2 regions of the Thalassospira sp. A40-3 genome follow, and region 1 is predicted to be linked to the other one. Evidence: riboswitches for the same ligand, from Rfam matches in the RefSeq annotation. Region 1 holds a riboswitch; the other holds the start of a gene.

The links. A riboswitch is a leader RNA that binds a small molecule or an ion and turns the genes downstream of it on or off. The one in region 1 is predicted to bind glycine.
Region 2: linked by a shared signal. The riboswitch ahead of gcvT (glycine cleavage system aminomethyltransferase GcvT) and the one ahead of IT893_RS01705 (L-serine ammonia-lyase) in region 1 are both predicted to bind glycine.

Annotation. Positions count from the first base shown of each region.
Region 1 covers NZ_CP065428.1:371,804-381,975, reverse strand. Annotated here, with positions in the region: gene IT893_RS01720 (phosphotransferase enzyme family protein) at 1-611, opposite strand, end outside; gene fabG (3-oxoacyl-ACP reductase FabG) at 865-1,644, shown strand; gene IT893_RS01710 (dihydrofolate reductase family protein) at 1,727-2,260, opposite strand; gene IT893_RS01705 (L-serine ammonia-lyase) at 2,423-3,862, opposite strand; glycine riboswitch at 3,932-4,053, opposite strand; glycine riboswitch at 4,056-4,161, opposite strand; gene gpmI (2,3-bisphosphoglycerate-independent phosphoglycerate mutase) at 4,435-6,027, shown strand; gene IT893_RS01695 (murein hydrolase activator EnvC) at 6,017-7,360, shown strand; gene IT893_RS01690 (S41 family peptidase) at 7,357-8,658, shown strand; gene IT893_RS01685 (divergent polysaccharide deacetylase family protein) at 8,693-10,172, shown strand, end outside.
Region 2 covers NZ_CP065428.1:3,603,572-3,613,743, forward strand. Annotated here, with positions in the region: gene gcvPA (aminomethyl-transferring glycine dehydrogenase subunit GcvPA) at 1-913, opposite strand, end outside; gene gcvH (glycine cleavage system protein GcvH) at 917-1,288, opposite strand; gene gcvT (glycine cleavage system aminomethyltransferase GcvT) at 1,363-2,475, opposite strand; glycine riboswitch at 2,646-2,744, opposite strand; gene IT893_RS16570 (hypothetical protein) at 2,848-3,405, opposite strand; gene ispH (4-hydroxy-3-methylbut-2-enyl diphosphate reductase) at 3,662-4,609, shown strand; gene IT893_RS16580 (homoserine kinase) at 4,655-5,623, shown strand; gene rnhA (ribonuclease HI) at 5,649-6,098, shown strand; gene IT893_RS16590 (bifunctional diguanylate cyclase/phosphodiesterase) at 6,367-8,727, shown strand; gene IT893_RS16595 (protein meaA) at 8,811-10,172, opposite strand, start outside.

The sequences.
Region 1 (10,172 bases):
CCAAAGGCTGCCAGCTTCTGATCAAGATGCACACAAAGCCGTTCCAGCAAGGCCAAACCATTGGCATCAAGCCCGGGGGCCGCGCGCCAGTCGCCCCAATGCGGGTTGGCCCCCAGGGTGGTATCAAACGTCCAGCTTTTGCGCACGAAATTGACCGAACGCGTCCATTGCCGGGCATGTCCATGCAGACGCGCACTGATCGCCCCAAGTTTGAAGAACCCATCGACCAATGCCTCGTCGGCAGAGGGTTCCTCGCCGCTCATGAAATCGAAGGCGACCACATGACGACTAACCCCGCCGTGATCAAATTCGGCGACCAATGATCCGTCACTGCGCAGGCGCGGCTTGGGGGTATCGACGATATCACTAGCCCGCAGGGCATTGATCCAGGCCAGTTCGGATTCAATTTCCGCCCGCGTGTGATAGTCCGGCCGATGCACCCGCAAGATCAGCTTCGCACCACTGTCGGGATCAGTTGCCAGAAAGGTCGCATTTTCCGAAACGGTCAGAAGCGACACATCGTTGTCTTCGCCCATGCCCCAACCCGGCAGGACCGAAACCGCGCCCTCTTTCAGGACATCAATCATGTTGTCATCGTAAATGCCGCCCAACCGATGCCTCCTGTCGCTTTCTCATGACCGCCCGAAACGGGTATTAGCGCCGTTTCCGGGCGGCCTCGGTGCCATTTTGTGAATAATGCGGCACAAAATGTGTAACTTGCAACATTTTTTGTTGCATCACGGAATATTTCGACCAATCATCAAGAAAACATAACGCAGCGCACAATCAGGGAACCGGCAATCCGCAGCGCAGAATAAAGCTGGTGCAGGCGCATTACCCCATGACTTCACGAAAGGATCAACCATGCTGACTTCGATTTCAGGCAAAAGCGTCATCGTCACCGGTGGCTCCAAGGGCATTGGCAAGGGCATCGCCAAGGTATTTGCTAGCAAGGGGGCAAAGGTCATGATCGCGGCCCGCACCGAAAAGGACGCGGCAACCACCGTCGATGAAATCGAGGCTACCGGCGGCACCGCCGACATGTTCCTGTGTGATGTTTCGGATTTTGATCAGGTCTCTGCACTGGCGGAATACACGGCCAAAACCTTTGGCGGGATTGATATCCTTTGTGCCAATGCCGGTATCTTTCCGCAGATCAAGATGATCGATATGACGGCTGATGACTGGGATCAGGTGATGTCAACCAACCTTAAAAGCAGCTTCCTGTGCGTAAAGGCCTGCATCTCCAATTTCGAAAAATCCGGCAAGGGGCGCGTGGTGATTACATCCTCGATTACCGGGCCGGTGACGGGCTATCCGGGCTGGTCACATTACGGCGCTTCAAAGGCCGGCCAGCTTGGCTTTATCAAAACCGCAGCCATGGAACTGTCGCGCTATAACACGACCATCAATGCCGTCATGCCCGGCAATATCATGACAGAGGGCCTGGCCGATCTTGGTGAGGATTATCTGAGCTCGATGGCGAACTCGATCCCGCTGAAACGTCTGGGCAGTGTCGAGGATATCGCCAATGCCGCCCTGTTCTTTGCATCCGATGAAGCGGCCTATATCACCGGCCAGCAGATCGTGGTCGATGGCGGTCAGATCCTGCCGGAATCGCTTGAGGCACTTGAAGAGATCTGAGCCCTCACCCCGCGCAAAACGGCATAGAACGACAAAGCCCGCATCCGGTTCACCAGATGCGGGCTTTGGTTTTTTTTCGGGTTTAGGCCAAACCGTACTGGCTGCGCACGACACCGGAATTGTAGCGCTCGGACGCCAGAAGACGGGGTTTGATCCCCCCGGCATCGCGCCCGAACAATGAAATGCCGGACCCCAGCACTTCCGGGATCGTAAAGATATCAAGCTGATCGGCAAACCCGCCAAACAGGAACTGTGTCACCACACTGCCCCCGCCGACGACCCAGATGTCACCATCCGCCGACCGCCGGTCGCGCAATTGATCGACCAGTTCGATGATACTCCCGCCATAGGCCTCGGTATTGGCAGGCCGATCTTTGGGCAGATCGCGGGAAGTCAAAACGATTGTGCGGCGGGCCTCATAGGGCCAGTCGCCAAATTCCATCACCTGATCAAAGGTGTTTCGCCCGATGATCAGCGTACCGACGGAGTCCAGAAAGTCGTCAAAGCCGAACTCGGCCGGGTCATATTCCCCCAACCAGTCCACCGCACCATTAGCACGCGCAATGAAGCCATCCAGACTGACCGCGATGTAAATGCGGAACAGTTTTTTGCTCATGTCTATGTCCAACCGATATTGGGGTCTTTGCCCCTATTTTTAGTCGGCAAATCATAGCAAAACACCAACCGCAAGTCGCAAGAAACAAAAGCAGAAAACCGTCTAATTTACATTGCAGATGCCAGAAAGCCCGGTTTTCTGCCCTATTCTTAAGAGTTGGGATCAGCACTCCACCACGTTGACATTGACCGCAAGACCGCCCTGGCTGGTTTCCTTGTACTTGCTTTGCATGTCGAGTCCCGTCTGGCGCATGGTCTCGATCACCTTATCAAGCGAAACGGTATGCTGGCCGTCACCGCGCAATGCCAGACGTGCAGCATTGATCGCCTTGACCGCACCCATGGTGTTGCGTTCGATGCAGGGCACCTGCACCAGACCGCCAATCGGATCGCAGGTCAGGCCAAGGTTATGTTCCATACCGATCTCGGCGGCGTTTTCGACCTGTTCGGGCGTTCCGCCCAGCACGGCACACAGCGCGCCAGCCGCCATTGAACAGGCAACCCCGACCTCGCCCTGACAGCCAACTTCGGCCGCCGAGATTGAGGCGCGCTTTTTATAGATCGACCCGATGGCCGCCGCAGTTAAAAGGAATTCACGAATTTTGTGCTGATTGGCGTTGGCACCGAACTTTTCGTAATAACGCAGAACGGCGGGAATAACGCCTGCGGCCCCGTTGGTCGGTGCGGTCACAACCCGACCGCCTGCGGCATTTTCTTCGTTCACGGCAAGGGCATAAAGATTGACCCAGTCAATCACCGTCAGCGGATCACGCAGGCCAGCTTCGGGCTTTTCGGTCAGTTCCTTGTAAAGGTTCGATGCCCGACGTTTGACATTCAGGCCACCGGGCAAGATACCGTCAGTGCGGATGCCACGGTCAATGCAGCTCATCATCGCGTCATGAACGCGATCAACAAAGGCGATGGTTTCATCGGAGCTGCGCCAGCTTTGTTCATTCTCCATCATGATTTCCGCGATGGAGCGCCCTTCGCGCTTGCAGATTTCCATCAGTTCGTCGGCGGACGAAAACGGAAATGGCAAGGTGATGTTATCGCCGGAATATTCCGCACCGTGATCGTCACTGGATACGATAAAGCCACCCCCGACCGAGAAATATTCCTGGGTATGGATTTTCACGCCATCGCGGTCAAAGGCGGTAATGCGCATGCCATTGGGATGCTGCGGCAGGGTTTCGGTGAAATGAAACACCAGATTGGTATCGCGGTTAAAGGCAACCGGATACTGCCCGTAAAGCTGCAACTGGCTGGTTTCATCAATCGCCTTCACAGTCGGCACAATATCATCAGGATCGATATTGCGCGGGCGCTTTCCATTCAGGCCCATGATCACCGCGGTATCGGTTGCGTGCCCCTTGCCGGTCAGGGCAAGCGATCCATAAAGATCAACCACGACACTGCCGGACTTTTGTAAAAGATTGCGCGCCTCAAGCTCAAGGCAGAAACGATATCCCGCGCGCATCGGGCCAACCGTATGCGAACTCGAAGGACCGATACCGATTGTGTAAAGGTCAACAACCGACAGGTTGACGTCATGTTGGGATTTCTTTTGCGATCCCGAAGAGGGATCGGTCGCGGGATTTGTCATCAAGGGCCTCCTTCACGGCTCAATAACGCGCTTGTTTTCGCGCTGTTTACGAACCGGTGTTTTTGCCCCCTCTGTCCCTTGACCTGAGATTATCCGCCCTGCCCGATCAAGATCGGCTTGGGGCGTTCATCCTTCGGTGGAAACCTGACCAGCGCTTTCTCCCAGGCGCTTTTTGGTTTCTCTCTCCAGAGCCTCTTCCGTGACGGTCCATCTGCCTGAGAGTGTTTATGAGGCATTGCTCCTTCGGCGCCGCACATCATGCAAATCGCGTGATATCCGAACTCTCCCGTCACGGTGCGAGATAACATTTCTGCCACCTCAGAGGTTCACCGTCAGATTGAACACTATCTGCGTCTTTAGACACTGTCAAAAGAACTGGTTTGCATCTGCAAAATTTTCTGCGGCAGATGCTGTTAAGCAACGGTAATCGTGCTAAATTGCCCGGGTAATTGATGTACCCGTCGTGCGCGAAGACTGACCCACCCTGTCCGCATGGCGGGATTGATGGCGAAAGAGCCCGTAAGTCACCATATTTACGGGACATTCAGCCTTTTCCTTTATCTGTGGGGTTTATGAACGTGACTGTATCGAATTCCGTAAAGCGCCCGCGCCCTGTGGTGCTGTGCATTCTGGACGGCTGGGGTTATCGCGAAGAAAGCAAGGACAACGCTGTCGCCCTTGCCAACACGCCTGTCTGGGATGACCTTTACGCCAACAATCCGACCGGGTTTCTTAAGGCCTGCGGTCTGGATGTTGGCCTGCCCGAAGGTCAGATGGGCAACTCGGAAGTCGGTCACATGAACCTCGGTGCTGGCCGTGTGGTCATGCAGGAACTGCCCAAAATTGACGAGGCCGTCAAAACCGGCACCATCGCCAATACCGACACCGTCAAAAAGATCATCGCCAAACTTTCCGATTCCAATGGCGTTTGCCATATCGCGGGTCTTCTGTCCGAAGGCGGGGTGCATTCCCATCAGGCCCACATGGCGGCCCTGGCCAAGATCATTGCAGGTGCCGGTGTGCCGGTAAAAATTCACGCCTATCTTGATGGCCGTGATACCGCACCGAAAAGTGCCGCCAAGTTCCTTGAGAAATTCCGCGCCCTGATCGGTGATGCCAATGTTGAAATCGCCACAGTCACCGGCCGTTATTACGCCATGGACCGCGACAACCGTTGGGAACGCGTAAGCCAGGCCTATTTCACGATGGTTCAGGGCAAGAATTACGCCGATGGCCGCAGCGCAGAAAGTGCGGAGGCCGCGATTGCCAACGCCTATGAAGCCGGTACGACCGATGAATTTGTTCTGCCGACCGTGATTGGCGATTATGATGGCATCAAGGACGGCGACGGCCTTCTGATGACTAATTTCCGGGCGGACCGCGCACGTGAAATCCTTGCCGCCCTCTGCGCACCGGAATTTGACGGCTTTGATCGCGGCACGCCGATCAAGTTCGCCGTTCAGGCCGGGATGGTCGAATATTCGTCCGAACATGCCAAATACATGGATGCGATCTATCCGCCGCAGACCCTGCCAAACATCTTTGGCGAAGTGGTATCCAAGGCCGGCATGAAGCAGCTTCGCATCGCCGAGACCGAAAAATACCCGCATGTTTCGTTCTTCTTTAACGGCGGCGAAGAACAGGTATTCGAGGGCGAGGACCGCATTCTGGTCGCCTCCCCCAAAGTCGCGACCTATGACCTGCAGCCGGAAATGTCGGCACCGGAAGTGACCGAAAAACTGGTCGCTGCCATCAAGTCGGAAAAATACGACACCATCATCCTGAACTTTGCCAACCCGGACATGGTCGGCCATAGCGGCATCCTTGAAGCCGCGATGAAGGCCGCAGAGGCGGTTGATACCTGCCTTGGCAAAGTGATTGACGCGATCAAGTCGGTCGGTGGCGTTGCCTTTGTCACCGCTGATCACGGCAACTGCGAAGTGATGGTCGATCCGGAAACCGGCGAACCGCACACGGCACATACACTTAATCTCGTTCCGACCATCCTTGTTAACGGTCCGGAAGGGGTAACATTGGAAGATGGTCGTTTGGCCGATGTCGCACCGACCTTGCTGCAATTGCTTGGCGTGCCGCAACCGGCAGAAATGACTGGTAAACCCTTGCTTAAGGGCCTGAAACAGAATGACGCGCTTCTTGCGAGCTAAGTTAGCTTATGAGATCGCCCTGCCTGCGCTGATCGCTTTTGCGGTTTTTGCTGCAGGCGGGGCTGCGCCTTCTTTTGCCCAATCGCTGCAAAAGGTTGATCAGCAACTTGATCAACTTGAAAACCAGCTTTCCGAACAGCAAAAACAGGAAGAGTTCCTGTCACGCAAATCACGGGAACTCTGGACCGAGGAACAAGCCCTTCAGTCCGAGGCGATATCTGTCGCCAGACGCACCCAGCGCCTTGAAACGACGCTGACCGAACTGGAAGATCAGCTCGAAACGCTTGAAGCACGTGAAAAGGTCGCCGCCACCAGCCTTGAAGACAAGGCCGGGCAATATGCCCGCATCCTGATGGCCCTGCAGCGCCTGTCGACCACCCCGCCCGAAGCGGTCATTGCCCTGCCAACATCGCCGCAGGATACGTTGCGTTCGGCGGTATTGCTTAAGGCCGCCCTGCCCGGTGTCGAACAGCACGCCCGCGATCTGCGCAAGGAACTAGGCGAGATTGCCACGCTGCGCGAAGATATTCGCAATCGTCGTAGCGAATTGGCCGCTGCCACCCAGGAATTGCAACAAGAACGCGCATCCCTTGCCGCCCTTCTGGATGAAAAGCGCCGCCTGCGCGCCCAGACAGAGGCCGAGGCCGAAGAAGCCGCCAAGGCGGTAAGTGCACTTGCCGATGAAGCCAAATCGCTGGGCGAGCTTTTGCGCAATCTGGAAAATCGTGCTGAAGGGCTGCCACGCCCGCGCGCCCGCCCGGAAGTTCGTGTTGCGACACGTACCGAACCGGATGCAGACACGCTTGGTGCGACAACAATTGCCAAAAACACACCGCCACCGCCGCCCGAAAGCAAATCTGATGCGGGGAATACCGGTGGTACTGACACAAGTGACGAAGAATTCGCTGTTGGCAGTTCGATCACACTGGCACAGGGCAACCTCCGCATGCCCGCCAGTGGTAAAGTGGTTACACTTTTTGGTGAAAAATCACGCGGCCCGGATGGTTTGACCGTAAACAGGTCCAAGGGAATTGAGATCAGCACACGCGCAAATGCGCAGGTTGTCTCACCTTTTGACGGCAAAGTTGTCTTTGCCGGCCCCTTCCGCGGGTATGGCCGGCTCTTGATTATCGAACACGGCGAAGGATACCATAGCCTTATCGCCGGTTTTGATCGGCTGGACAGTGTGGTAGGACAATATCTATTGGCGGGCGAACCTGTTGGTATTATGGGTGAAACTTCGCCAAAACTATATCTGGAGATGCGCCAGAACGGGGAAGCAATCAATCCGCTTCCATGGCTGGCCTCGAAAAACGGCAAGGTAAGTGGATGAAAACCTCACGATTGGCAGTACTCGCACTCGCGACCGGCATGACTATCGGCCTTGCGTCGCCAGTTTTGGCGCAATCTTCAACCTCCTCGGCTGAGACCTATCGGCTGCTCAACCTGTTTGGCGATGTGTTCGAACAGGTCAAAAGCAAATATGTCGAAGACGTCGATGACAAAAAACTGATTGAAGCGGCCATTAACGGCATGCTGACATCGCTTGATCCGCATTCCTCATATCTGAATATGGATAATTTCGAGGAAATGCAGGTTGATACCCGCGGCGAATTCGGTGGCCTTGGCATCGAAGTCACCATGGAAGACGGCTTTGTCAAAGTCATCGCGCCGATCTATGACACACCCGCCGAAAAGGCTGGCCTTCAGCCGGGCGACTTCATTACGCATATCGATGGCACCGCCATTCGCGGCATGACGCTGAATGATGCGGTCGAGATGATGCGCGGCAAGGTCAATACCGACATCGTCCTGACCATCATCCGCAAGGGTGAACAGGCACCGTTCGATGTCACCCTGACCCGTGCGGTGATTAAGATCCAGTCGGTCCGCGCCGAACCGAAAGACGATATCGGCTATATCCGTATCACCAAATTCAACGAACAGACCGCCAGCGGCCTGCAGCGCGCCATTGCTGACATGCGCGAAGAAATCGGCCCGGAAATCAAGGGACTGGTGATCGACCTGCGCAACAACCCGGGCGGTTTGCTTGATCAGGCGATCTCGGTTTCCGATGCCTTCCTTGATAAGGGTGAAATCGTATCGACCCGTCCGCGTGATACCGAAAACACCGAACGTTACAATGCACGTAGCGGTGACCTCAGCGAAGGTTTGCCGATTGTGGTTCTGATCAATGATGGTTCTGCCTCGGCATCCGAAATTGTCGCAGGCGCCCTTCAGGATCATCGCCGTGCGGTCATTATGGGTACGCGAAGCTTCGGCAAGGGGTCGGTCCAGACCATCCTTCCGATGCCCGGAAACGTGGCACTTCGTCTGACCACGGCGCGGTATTACACGCCGTCAGGCAAGTCCATTCAGGAAGTCGGCATTGTGCCGGACATCATCGTTCCGCAGGCACGTGTCGAAAGCATCGAGGCGGATACCCGTCGCTCCGAAGCATCGCTTAGTGGCGCCCTTCGTAACGAGGACGAAGGCATCACAGATGCGGAACAGGATGCAAATTCCCGCCGTGACGAGGCCGAACAGCTGGCGATTGATGATTATCAGCTGTCGCGTGCGCTTGACATGATCCGGGGTATTTCGCTGTTTGGCCCGCGTCCGAATGGGTAAGGTTGGACCCGGCATCGTGAGAGACTAGTTGCGCGTGTTCAGGAAAATCCTAAATTCCCTGCCGTTCCGAAAGAAAAAGAACGGTTACATCGACGAGGACATGGTCAGTGATTTGGCCGACGACCTTGGCGACGGGATGACTGACGCCGACGACGGTGAAGACAACGTCAATCTCGATGACTTGCCCTTTAATGAACTGCCGATCGAAGTCCAGTTCAAACGAATGCCAAAGCGGCCGAAATCCCGGCGTAGCTGGCTTTCTAAACTGCTGATCATTACCCTGTTCCTGTCGCCGTTTTGCGCAACAGCGGTCGCGATGATCCCGGTACTTGATCCGGAAACCGGCTGGCGGCTGTTTCATGCTGGCGGGCCGGAAGCCACGATCACGGTTCCGGGCACCGAACGCGAACTGCAAGAAGAAATCGCGCGCGGTGTTAAGGACATTCAGGATCGCGATCGCGCCGCGATGGAGGCTGCCAACGGTGCAAATGGCCAAGGCCAGTCGGCCGAAGACATTGCCGGCAACCTTGATGGCGTTTCCGACCTGATCGGAACACCGGGGGCAACCGATGGCACCGGTGATGGTGCCCCGACACCCGAAGAACTCGCCGCCCTGATCGAGGAAGAAGGATCGTTTGACGAACCGATCGAACCCGATCCCTTACGCCCGGCCCCGCTGCCCGGTCTTGACGAGGAAGGCAGTTTTGGCCGTATCCCGCGCATCGGCGATGATGGCACCACACCGTTTGAAGCCTACAAACGCCCGTTCGAACTGCCCGAAGGAACCCCGGTTGTCGCGGTTATGCTGACCGGTGTTGGCCTGAACGAAGAACGCACCGACGCGGCCATCAATGATCTGCCGCTTAACATTTCACTGGCGATTTCGCCCTATGCCCGCGATCTGCAAACAGTTGCCCGCGAAGCACGCGCCATGGGCCACGAGGTCTTCCTTGAACTTCCGATGGAACCTGCTGACTTCCCGCTGTCAGATCCCGGACCGCGCGCACTTTTGACATCCCTGTCAGAGGGAGAGAACCTTGTCCGTCTGGAATGGTTGCTGGCACGTTTCCCGGGCTATGCCGGCCTGGTCAGTCGTCAGGGATCGAAATTTGGTAGCCTAGATAGTGCCATTCGCCCGGTGATCGAATTCATTTCGCGTACTGGCCTTATGTATGTCGAAGGCACCGGAAGCGGTGTCGCCAGTTATGGCGCGCAACTGGCAGCAAATGACGGAACACCGAATGCGATCAGCAATGTCATCATTGATGACACGCCAAGCCGCCGCCACATCGACAGGCGGCTGGCCGAACTGGTCGAGATCGCCAAACGCAATGGCGTAGCCGTCGGGATTGCGCAATCCTATCCGGTGACGATCCAGCGACTGCGCAACTGGGCCTTCCGCCTGAAACGTCAGGGCGTTGTTCTGGTCCCGGTCAGTGCCGTATCAGGCCAGCAGGTCACGCCGCAATCTGCCGACGAGGCAGAGGCCGCCCGCCTTGAAGCCGAGGAACGCG
Region 2 (10,172 bases), 1.1 Mb from region 1:
TGCCGTCCTGATCGACCGTTTCACCACACAGGCGGCCCGGCATCTGACGCACGAGCTTTTGCGTGGTGGCAAACAGGCCAACATACGGCCCACCATAATTCAGCGCATTACCGATCGACTGGCCTTCGCCGCAAACGATGTCTGCGCCAAAGCTGCCCGGTGATTTCACTGCACCAAACACCACCGCCTCGGTAAAGACCACCACCAGAAGCGCACCCTTGGCATGGCAAAGATCGGCCAACTGGGTGTGATCCTGAATGCGGCCAAAGACGTCCGGGTACTGCACCACAACGCAAGCCGTCTGATCATCAATCAGATCGTTGAGTTCTTCGGCAGTTGCCTGATGTTCCGGATGCCCATCACGTCCGGCAACTTCGGTGTCGCTATACTGGCAATAGGTTTCGGTCACTTCGCGGTAATGCGGATGCAAACCACCCGAAAGAACTGCCTTCTTGCGACGGGTCGCACGGCAGGCCATCAGCACCGCTTCGGCACAGGATGTCGCACCATCCCACATCGACGCGTTGGCAACATCCATCCCGGTGATCGAGGCAACCTGGGTCTGGAATTCAAACAGGTATTGCAACGTGCCTTGCGCGATTTCCGGCTGATACGGGGTATAGGCGGTCAGAAACTCACCGCGCTGGATCACGTAATCAACCGTCGCCGGAACATGGTGGCGATAGGCACCGGCACCCAGGAAACTGGGCACGCTTGATGCGCCCATGTTTTTGGCGGCCAAGGCCATCATATCGCGTTCGACCTGCATTTCGCCAAGGTGGGATGGCAAATCAACAGGTGCATCAAGCAACGCGCCGTCCGGCACATCACAGTAAAGTTCATCAACCGATGATGCCCCGATGGTATCAAGCATCGCAGCACGATCAGCGCGTGTCAGTGGGAGATAACGCATGTTTTAAAGGCCTTCGACGAAGTCTTTGTAGGCAGCTTCATCCATCAGCTCATCAAGCTGGGATTCATCGGTCAGTGTCATTCTAAAGAACCAGCCATCCGATTCCGGGGCTTCATTGACCAGTGCAGGATTGTCATCGAGCTCTTCGTTAACCTCGACAATTTCACCATCGAGCGGGGCGTAAACGTCGCTGGCGGCCTTGACCGATTCAACAACTGCGGCGTCGCCATCCTTGGTCAGTTTCTTGCCAACTTCCGGCAGCTCGACATAGACGATATCGCCCAGCGACTGCTGCGCGTAATCGGTAATGCCAACGGTTGCCACACCGTCTTCAAGCTCGATCCATTCATGTTCCTGCGAAAATTTCTTAGTCATCTTCCATTGTCCCTGTTGATCAATTCAGTGCCAATGCAGCGTAGCGCCGCTCTCTCTATGATAAATTCTGGTTCTCAACCGCGGAAATAACGATGCGGCGCGAACGGAAGTTCGACCACCTCGGCCGGGCGCGCCTTGCCACGCACCATAAGATCGACCTTGGTACCCGGTTCGGCAAATTCAATTGCGACATACCCCATGGCAATCGGGCCATCGACGGTCGGGCCAAACCCGCCCGATGTAATCTCGCCGATTTCTTCGCCATCCGCGTTCAAAATCTGGGTGTGTTCGCGTGCAGGTGCCTTGCCTTCGGGCTTGATGCCGACACGTTTGCGATCCGCACCGTGTTCAAGCTGATCAAGGATCACATCCGCGCCCTTGAAACCACCCTCGGCCCGGCGACGTTTATTAATGATCCAGTTCAGATCCCCTTCAACCGGGGTCGTGGTGGTATCAATGTCGTTACCATACAGGCAAAGACCTGCTTCGAGGCGCAGTGAATCACGTGCACCAAGGCCAATCGCCTCGACCTCTTCCTCGGCCAACAGCTTGCGTGCAAGCGCCTCGGCATCGGCGTTGGGTACAGATATCTCAAAGCCGTCTTCGCCAGTGTAACCCGAACGGGTGACAAAGCACGGACTGCCAGCGATGTCGACTTCGGCAAAGCTCATGAATTTCAGATCGGCAACCGATGGTGCAAAGCGTGCCAGAACCTTGGCCGCGTCCGGGCCCTGAAGCGCCAGAAGCGCGCGGTCATCGATTTCTTCAAGCGATACACCATCGCCAAGGTTGGCACGCATGTGAACGATATCATCGTCCTTGCAGGCCGCATTGATCACCAGAAACAGGCTGTCACCCGCATTGGTAATCATCAGATCATCAAGGATCGTGCCGTCGTCCTGGGTAAACGCGGAATAGCGGGTGCGACCGGGTTTGAGGATGGCGATATCACCGGGCACAAGCTTTTCAAGCTCCGCCACGCGGTTCTCGCCGGTCAAACGCACCTGCCCCATATGGGACACATCAAACAGGCCTGCCTTCGCACGGGTATGAAGATGTTCGCCCTTCACACCAAGCGGATATTGCACAGGCATGGCATAGCCAGCGAACGGCACCATTTTGGCACCGAGTTCCACATGCAAATCATAAAGGGCAGTTTTTAGAAGTTCGGATTCTTGATCCGCCATCAGGTTCTCCAGGACAATCGTTGCGAAATATAGCCGACCAGTGGCCAACCACATTCCCCCTCTGTCTTTGGAGCCTGAAAGAATCACATCCGGGGTAGGAAGCCGGTCTGCTTACATCTTCGGCGAGGTGTTCCTGATCAGAAATTCAGGTCACCTGCTTTCCAGAGTCCCATCTCCACGCGGTCCTGTTGCCTGAGAGTTTCCGGGGTGGTTGCTCCTTCGGCGTCCGCTCATCCGATAAGGACTGCGGCCTCTCCCACGTGCATCATTTGGGTATGTTTCTGTTATACGGGTTTCCGCGCAAACCGACCAGCCCCTATTTTTCGGGCACGATCGGCCTGCCGCGTCTCAGATGACCAAACCCGAATAAAATCAATCGGTTCCGAAGCGGCGATTATACTCAAGTTGGTCCGCGCTCAGCTGGAAACCAAGATAGATTTCGTAATCCGGACCGGTCCAGACATCGTCCAGCGGCACCGACAGGGTCACCTGTTCGTCCCGGATGCGTGCCATGTTCAGATTGTCGGCAAACGCCATATTAACGTCAAACACCGACTTCTGAATGAAGGTGCCGTTCGGGTCGCGCAGGGCGACGAAATATTTAAATTGAACGTTGCGGTTCTGGGCTGCCGGTCCAAGCTCGGCGGTAATGATCGGGCTGATGATGACATCAAGTTCCTTGTCATCAAGGTCATAGCCGCAATCACCGAGGTATCCGGTAAATTCGGCTTCGACGATCACATCGGTCAGGTCACGGCCAGCACCACTGAACTGGACAAGTTTTGCCGTATCCTTTGGCAGATAGGCCGCCGGACAAACCGGGACCGGCTGTTCTTCGAACGGGTTGCCACCGCCGCATGCGCTTAGCAATCCACCAAGCGAGACCATACCCAATGCATAAACGCGCCGAAGTCCGTTACCGATTGTCATCCAAGCCTCTATCAAACCAAATGTTTTCGGGCCGCATCGCGACGACCGGCCCGCGCGCAGTCTATTCTGTCGCGGATGTCGGCACAACCCGCTTCAAAGGCCTTGGGCCGTGTAAAACGTCAAAAATTCGGCCAACCCGCACCGACCATTTACCCCAGAGTCATTGCACCGCATGATCAGGCAGGTTATGTAACGTGAATGTTTGAAAAATGCGTCGGCAACGCCCGCACGCAATTGGGAAAGCCGGACCTGTATCATGTCTGACAAAGCCAGCCTTCGGATCGTTCTTGCCAATCCGCGCGGTTTCTGCGCGGGGGTTGATCGCGCCATCGAGATCGTCGAAAAGGCACTCGAAAAATATGGCGCACCGGTCTATGTCCGCCACGAAATCGTGCATAACAAATTCGTGGTCAATCGCCTGCGCGATATGGGTGCCGTTTTCGTTGACGAACTTGATGCCGTTCCCGATGGCGTGCCGGTGATCTTTTCGGCCCATGGTGTCCCGAAATCCGTGCCCGAGGCGGCCGAAACCCGCAAACTTGAATATCTTGATGCGACCTGCCCGCTGGTCTCCAAAGTCCATCGCGGGGCGGAACGCCATCACGCCGATGGCAAACATATTCTTCTGATTGGTCACGCTGGTCATCCCGAAGTCATCGGCACGATGGGCCAGTTGCCGCCCGGCAGCATGACCCTGGTCGAGACCGAGGAAGACGCCGAAACCATCGAAATCAGCGATCCGGAAAATCTGGCCTTCGTGACCCAGACGACCTTGTCACTTGATGACACCGCCAAGATCATTGAAATCCTGCAACGGCGTTTCCCGTCAATCGCGGTGCCGAAAAAGGAAGATATCTGCTACGCCACGACCAACCGCCAGCATGCGGTCAAACTGATCGCGGAAAAGGCCGATGCCATTCTGGTCCTTGGCGCGCCGAACTCTTCGAACTCCAACCGCCTGGTCGAAGTCGCCAAGCGCGAAGGCTGCACACGGTCGGTTCTGGTCGAACGGGCAAAGGATATCGACTGGTCCAAGCTTGACGGTATTTCAAGCCTTGGCATCACGGCCGGCGCATCCGCGCCCGAAATCCTGGTCGAGGAAGTCATTGATGCCTGCCGCGAACGCTTTGACGTGACGGTCGAAACAATCACGCTGACCAACGAGAATGTCACCTTCAAACTGCCGCGTCAGCTTGCCAGCTAGGTCTGCGGACATGCTTATTTTCAGCTCAGGACGACGATAGAACTCATGGCCGTCTATACCGACGTTTCAGACGAAGATATTTCCCGCTTTGTGGCCGAATACGATATCGGTGACGTGGTGTCGTTCAAGGGGATCGCAGAAGGCGTCGAAAACACCAATTTCCTGCTTCAGACGACCAAGGCTCCTTATATCCTGACCCTGTATGAGAAGCGGGTAAATCCCGATGATTTGCCCTTCTATCTTGGCCTGATGGATCACTTGTCGGCCAAGGGACTGAATTGCCCGACCCCGATCCACGGCAAGGACGGTGTTGCCCTGCGACGCCTTTGTGGTCGCCCGGCTGCCATCACGTCTTTCCTGCAGGGCATGTCGCCCAGGCGCATTCAACCCCATCACTGTGCCGGGGTTGGCGCCGCACTGGCAGAGTTGCACTCAGCCGGTCAGGACTTCGAAATGCATCTGCCAAATGCGCTGAGCATCAAGGGATGGCGTTCGCTTTTTGACAGCTGCGCTGAACATGCCGACGATGTCGAACCCGGCCTTGGCAAGATGATTGGCGAAGAGCTCGCATTTCTTGAAGAAAACTGGCCGCACGCCCTTCCAAAAGGGGTCATTCATGCGGACCTGTTCCCCGATAACGTCTTCTTCTTTCCAAACAAGGAAGCCGTTTCCGGGCTGATTGACTTCTATTTCGCGTGCAATGACCTGTTTTGCTACGACGTTGCCATCTGCATGAATGCCTGGTGCTTTGAACCAGACAACAGCTTCAATGTAACCAAGGCCAAAAACCTTCTGTCGCATTACAGCAAGGTCCGTCCGCTTTCGGACGTCGAAAAGGCCGCCCTGCCCATTCTGGCGCGCGGCGCAAGTCTTCGGTTCCTTCTGACACGGCTGTATGACTGGGTGAATACACCCAAGGATGCGCTGGTCACCCCGAAGAACCCGCGCGAATACATCAACAAATTGCGGTTCCACCAACGTGTGGAAAACGCAACAGCCTATGGCCTGGATTAGGCACAAAGGCGGGGAACACGACAATATGACTTCAAGTAACGGTGACGATAACCGCGTCGAGATTTACACGGACGGCGCGTGCAGCGGCAATCCCGGCCCCGGTGGCTGGGGCGCTATTTTGCGCTTCAAGGGTGTCGAAAAGGAAATGTCGGGCGGCGATCCGGAAACCACCAACAATCGTATGGAAATGATGGCGGCCATCAGTGCGCTGGAAGCCCTGAAACGTCCCTGTGTCATCGATATCTACACCGACAGCAGCTATGTCCGCGACGGCATTACCAAATGGATTTTCGGCTGGCAGAAACGTGGCTGGAAAACCGCCGATAAAAAGCCGGTCAAGAATGTGGAACTATGGCAACGTTTGCTCCAAGCCCTTGAACCGCATAAGGTCGAGTGGCACTGGGTCAAGGGTCATGCCGGTCACCCGGAAAACGAAAGATGCGACGAATTGGCCCGCCAAGCCGTGCCCCGATAACGAATTTTTCGCGGTTATCGGGAAAACCGCTTGAAGCTGAGGGACTTCGCTACAAGATAAATAGCTTTGCTGGCTTGTGTCAGATAATTGAATGTTTAACGAAATCAAACTTGCGTTTTCATCAAGTTGCGGTTTGACTTGAGACTAATTCAAGGGGGTGTTGGCACCCATACAAAGGTCGAGTACATTATATTCGACTAGCCTAAAGTGGGTGTCAGGGAGAGAACGCTTGTCACGCGGATCGTACGGGTTTTTACAACGAAAGTCCTTGAGCAGTCGGCTGCTGTTTATCGCATTGCCGCTGGTTTCGCTGTTCTCGCTCGCGCTTTTCATCGTCTTTGGCTATGTCAGCTACAAGGTGCTGCGCGACGACCTGAATGGCAAAGTCGAACAGACCGCCGACATCAACGCCCGCGTTCTGGCCACACCTTTCTGGTATCTCGACGTCGATAATATTGAATCTGCCCTAAACGCCATGGCGCGCGATCGCGACATCGTTGCCGTGCAGGCACTGGGCGCAGACGGCACCGAATTTGCCCATACCGGCGTATCGCAATCCGAATTGACCGACACGCTTCGACTTTCGCGCCGTGTCTATTTCGAACGCAACAACGTCCGCCATGACGTTGGCGAACTGGTGATTTACTTCACCGACGCCCGCGTTCAGGATTTGCTGTTCCGCCGTATTGCGATCGACATGATCCTGTTCGGGCTTTTGATCTCGGTCGTGGCCGCAAGCCTTCTGATCGCCAACAAACGCTCGATCAAGGAACCACTCAACCGATTGCTGCATTCCATTCGAATGACCAAGCACGGCCGTCTGCGCCGTCCGGTGGAATGGAACAGCTCGGACGAACTCGGGCTTCTGATCCGCGAATATAATGAAATGGTCGCCCTTCAGGGGCAGGCGCAGGAAGAAGCCCAGCGCAAACAGGCCCTGCTGGAAGCAACCCTTCACAATATCGGTCAGGGCATCTGTCTGTTCGATCAGGACCTGAACCTGATGGTCTGGAACGAACGCTATATCGAATTGCTGAACCTGCCGCGCGATCTGGTCAAGGAAGGCACCCCGCTTTCCGATATCCTGCGCTATAACGGCGAACGCGGCGAATACGGCGATGTCAGCATTCAGGCACTGATTTCCGACCGCGTTGCGATTGCCCGGCGTCGTGAACCCTATCGCATGGAACGGACCCGCCCGAATGGTCGTGTCATTCAGGTTGATCACAACCCGATGCCGGGCGGCGGTTACGTTGCGACCTACACCGATATTACCGAACGTAAACAGACCGAAGCCCGCATGCGTCACCTTGCGGTCCATGACGTTCTGACCAGCCTGCCGAACCGCACCCTGTTCCTTGACCGCCTGCGTCAGGCGCTGCTGTCGGCCCGTCGTTTCCAGCGCGGCGTGACGGTTCTGTTTGTCGACCTTGACCGGTTCAAGGATATCAACGACCACTTCGGCCACGATGTTGGCGATCTGATGATCCAGGAAATGGGGCAGCGTCTGTCGCGTATCATCCGGGATTCGGATACCGCCGCCCGCCTTGGTGGCGATGAATTCGCAATCATCCAGACCGATGTCCAGAACATCGAAGACACCATCGCCCTTGCCCAACGCATCATTGACGAGCTGTGCCAGCCATTTGATTGCCGCGGCATCCGCCTGCATTCGACCGCCAGTGTCGGTATCACCCTGTTCCCGGAAGACGGCGAAAACCCCGAACAGCTGGTCAAGAACGCCGATATGGCGATGTATGCCGCCAAGGCCGAAGGGCGCAATAATTACCGCTTCTTCCTGCCGTCGATGCACGAACGGGTCAAGGAACGCAAAACCATCGAGGAAGATCTGCGCAACGCGCTCGAACACGATCAACTCGAACTTTACTATCAGCCGAAAATCGATTGCCGCACCGAACGCGTCGTCGGTGCCGAGGCGCTTGTACGCTGGCATCACCCGGAACGCGGCCTGATCCTGCCCGGCGAATTCATTTCCGTTGCCGAGGAATGCGGCCTGATCAACCGTCTGGGTGCATGGGTTCTTGAAAAGGCCTGCCGTCAGACACGCATCTGGCGCGACTCATCACTTTCCGATCTTCGGATTGCCGTCAACCTGTCCCCGGCACAGTTCCAGGATGCCGAACTGGTTGATAGTGTGACCAAGATCGTCAAGGAAACTGCCCTGCCGCATGGCACGCTGGAACTTGAAATCACCGAATCCATTCTGATGAACAACCCGGAAAAGGCCGTCTCGACGCTCAAGGAACTCAAGGAACTTGGTGTTCTGATCGCGATTGATGATTTTGGCACCGGCTATTCGTCGCTGAACTATCTCAAACGTTTCCCGGTGACCTCGATCAAGATCGACCGATCCTTCGTGAACGACATTCATGTCGATGTCGATGACAAGGCGATTGTCGATGCCGTCATCGGCCTTGGCCACAGCCTTAACCTCGAAGTCGTTGCCGAGGGCGTGGAAGAAGTCGAACAGCTTGTCTATCTGCAGGAAAAGGGCTGCGACTTTATCCAGGGCTTCCTGTTCTCCAAACCACTGCCCGCCTCGACCTTTGAAAGCTGGGTCAACGAGCGCCATGGCACCGAACAGGAAACTGTTTCAGCCAAGTCCTGATCCGGGCACATCCAAAAAGAACCGGTCGCACCCGTTGTTGGGTCCGACCGTTTTTTTGTCAGATGGTTCTGCCCGCATGGACGTTAATAAAGCGCTGCATCCCCATGCGCATCGCTGGCACCATTTGATGAAACCGCTGTTTTGTCAGATGACTTGCGATCCACAAGATCAACAATCTCGGAAATCACCTTGGCCAACTGATAATCCTTGGGGGTATAGACCGCGGAAACGCCCATCTGGCGCAGCACCAGCATATCAGATTCCGGGATAATCCCGCCGACAACGACCGGAATATGACCGGCCCCTTGGGCACGCAGCCCGTTGACCACTTCACGCACCAGCGGCACATGCGACCCGGACAGGATCGAAAGACCGATGACATGCGCGCCGTCTTCGATGGCATTGCGCACCAGCTCCTCTGGCGTCCAGCGTATGCCTTCATACAAAACCTCGATCCCGGCTTCGCCCGCCTTGACCGCAATCTGTTCGGCGCCGTTGGAATGACCATCCAGACCCGGCTTGCCGACCAGCATCTTCATACGTTCGCCAAGCTTGTCGGAAACCTCATCAACGCGTTTGCGCAAATCCTGAAGGTTTTCGGCATCCCCGGTCACGATCATCGATGTAATCCCGGTCGGCGCACGGTATTCGCCAAACACGTCGCGCAGGGTTTCCGACCACTCGCCGGTGGTGACCCCGGCATGGGCGCAGGCAATGGAACTTTCCATGATGTTGCGACCTTCGCTGGCGGCTGACTTCAAATCGGTCAGCGTGGCATCGACTTCGGCCTGATTGCGCTCTGACCGCCAGGCTTTAAGTTTTTCGATCTGGTCCTGTTCGGCCATGTCATCGACGGTCAGGATCGACTTTTCCCCCGATGTCAGCGGCGAAGGTTCGGTTTCGGTAAAGGCGTTTACACCGATCACCTTTGTCAGCCCGCTTTCGATATCGGCCAGACGCAGCGCGTTGGACCGCACCAGTTCCTGTTTCATATAGCCGCGATCAACTGCGGCAATCGCCCCGCCCATCTCATCAATCTTTGCAAGTTCTGCCCGCGCACCTTCCTTAAGCGCGCCGACCTTGCGTTCAATCGCCGGGTTGCCATCAAACAGGTCTTCATATTCCAGAAGATCGGTTTCATAGGCCATGATCTGTTGCAGGCGCAGCGACCATTGCTGATCCCATGGACGCGGAAGGCCAAGGGCCTCGTTCCAGGCGGGCAACTGCACGGCGCGCGCCCGCGCATTCTTTGACAGAACCACTGCCAGCATCTCGATCAGAATACGATAGACGTTATTTTCGGGTTGCTGTTCGGTCAGGCCCAACGAGTTGACCTGAACGCCATAGCGGAACCGGCGATATTTGGCGTCTTCGATGCAGTAACGATCACGGGTGATTTCATCCCAAAGTTCGCAGAATGCCCGCATCTTGCAGATTTCAGTAAC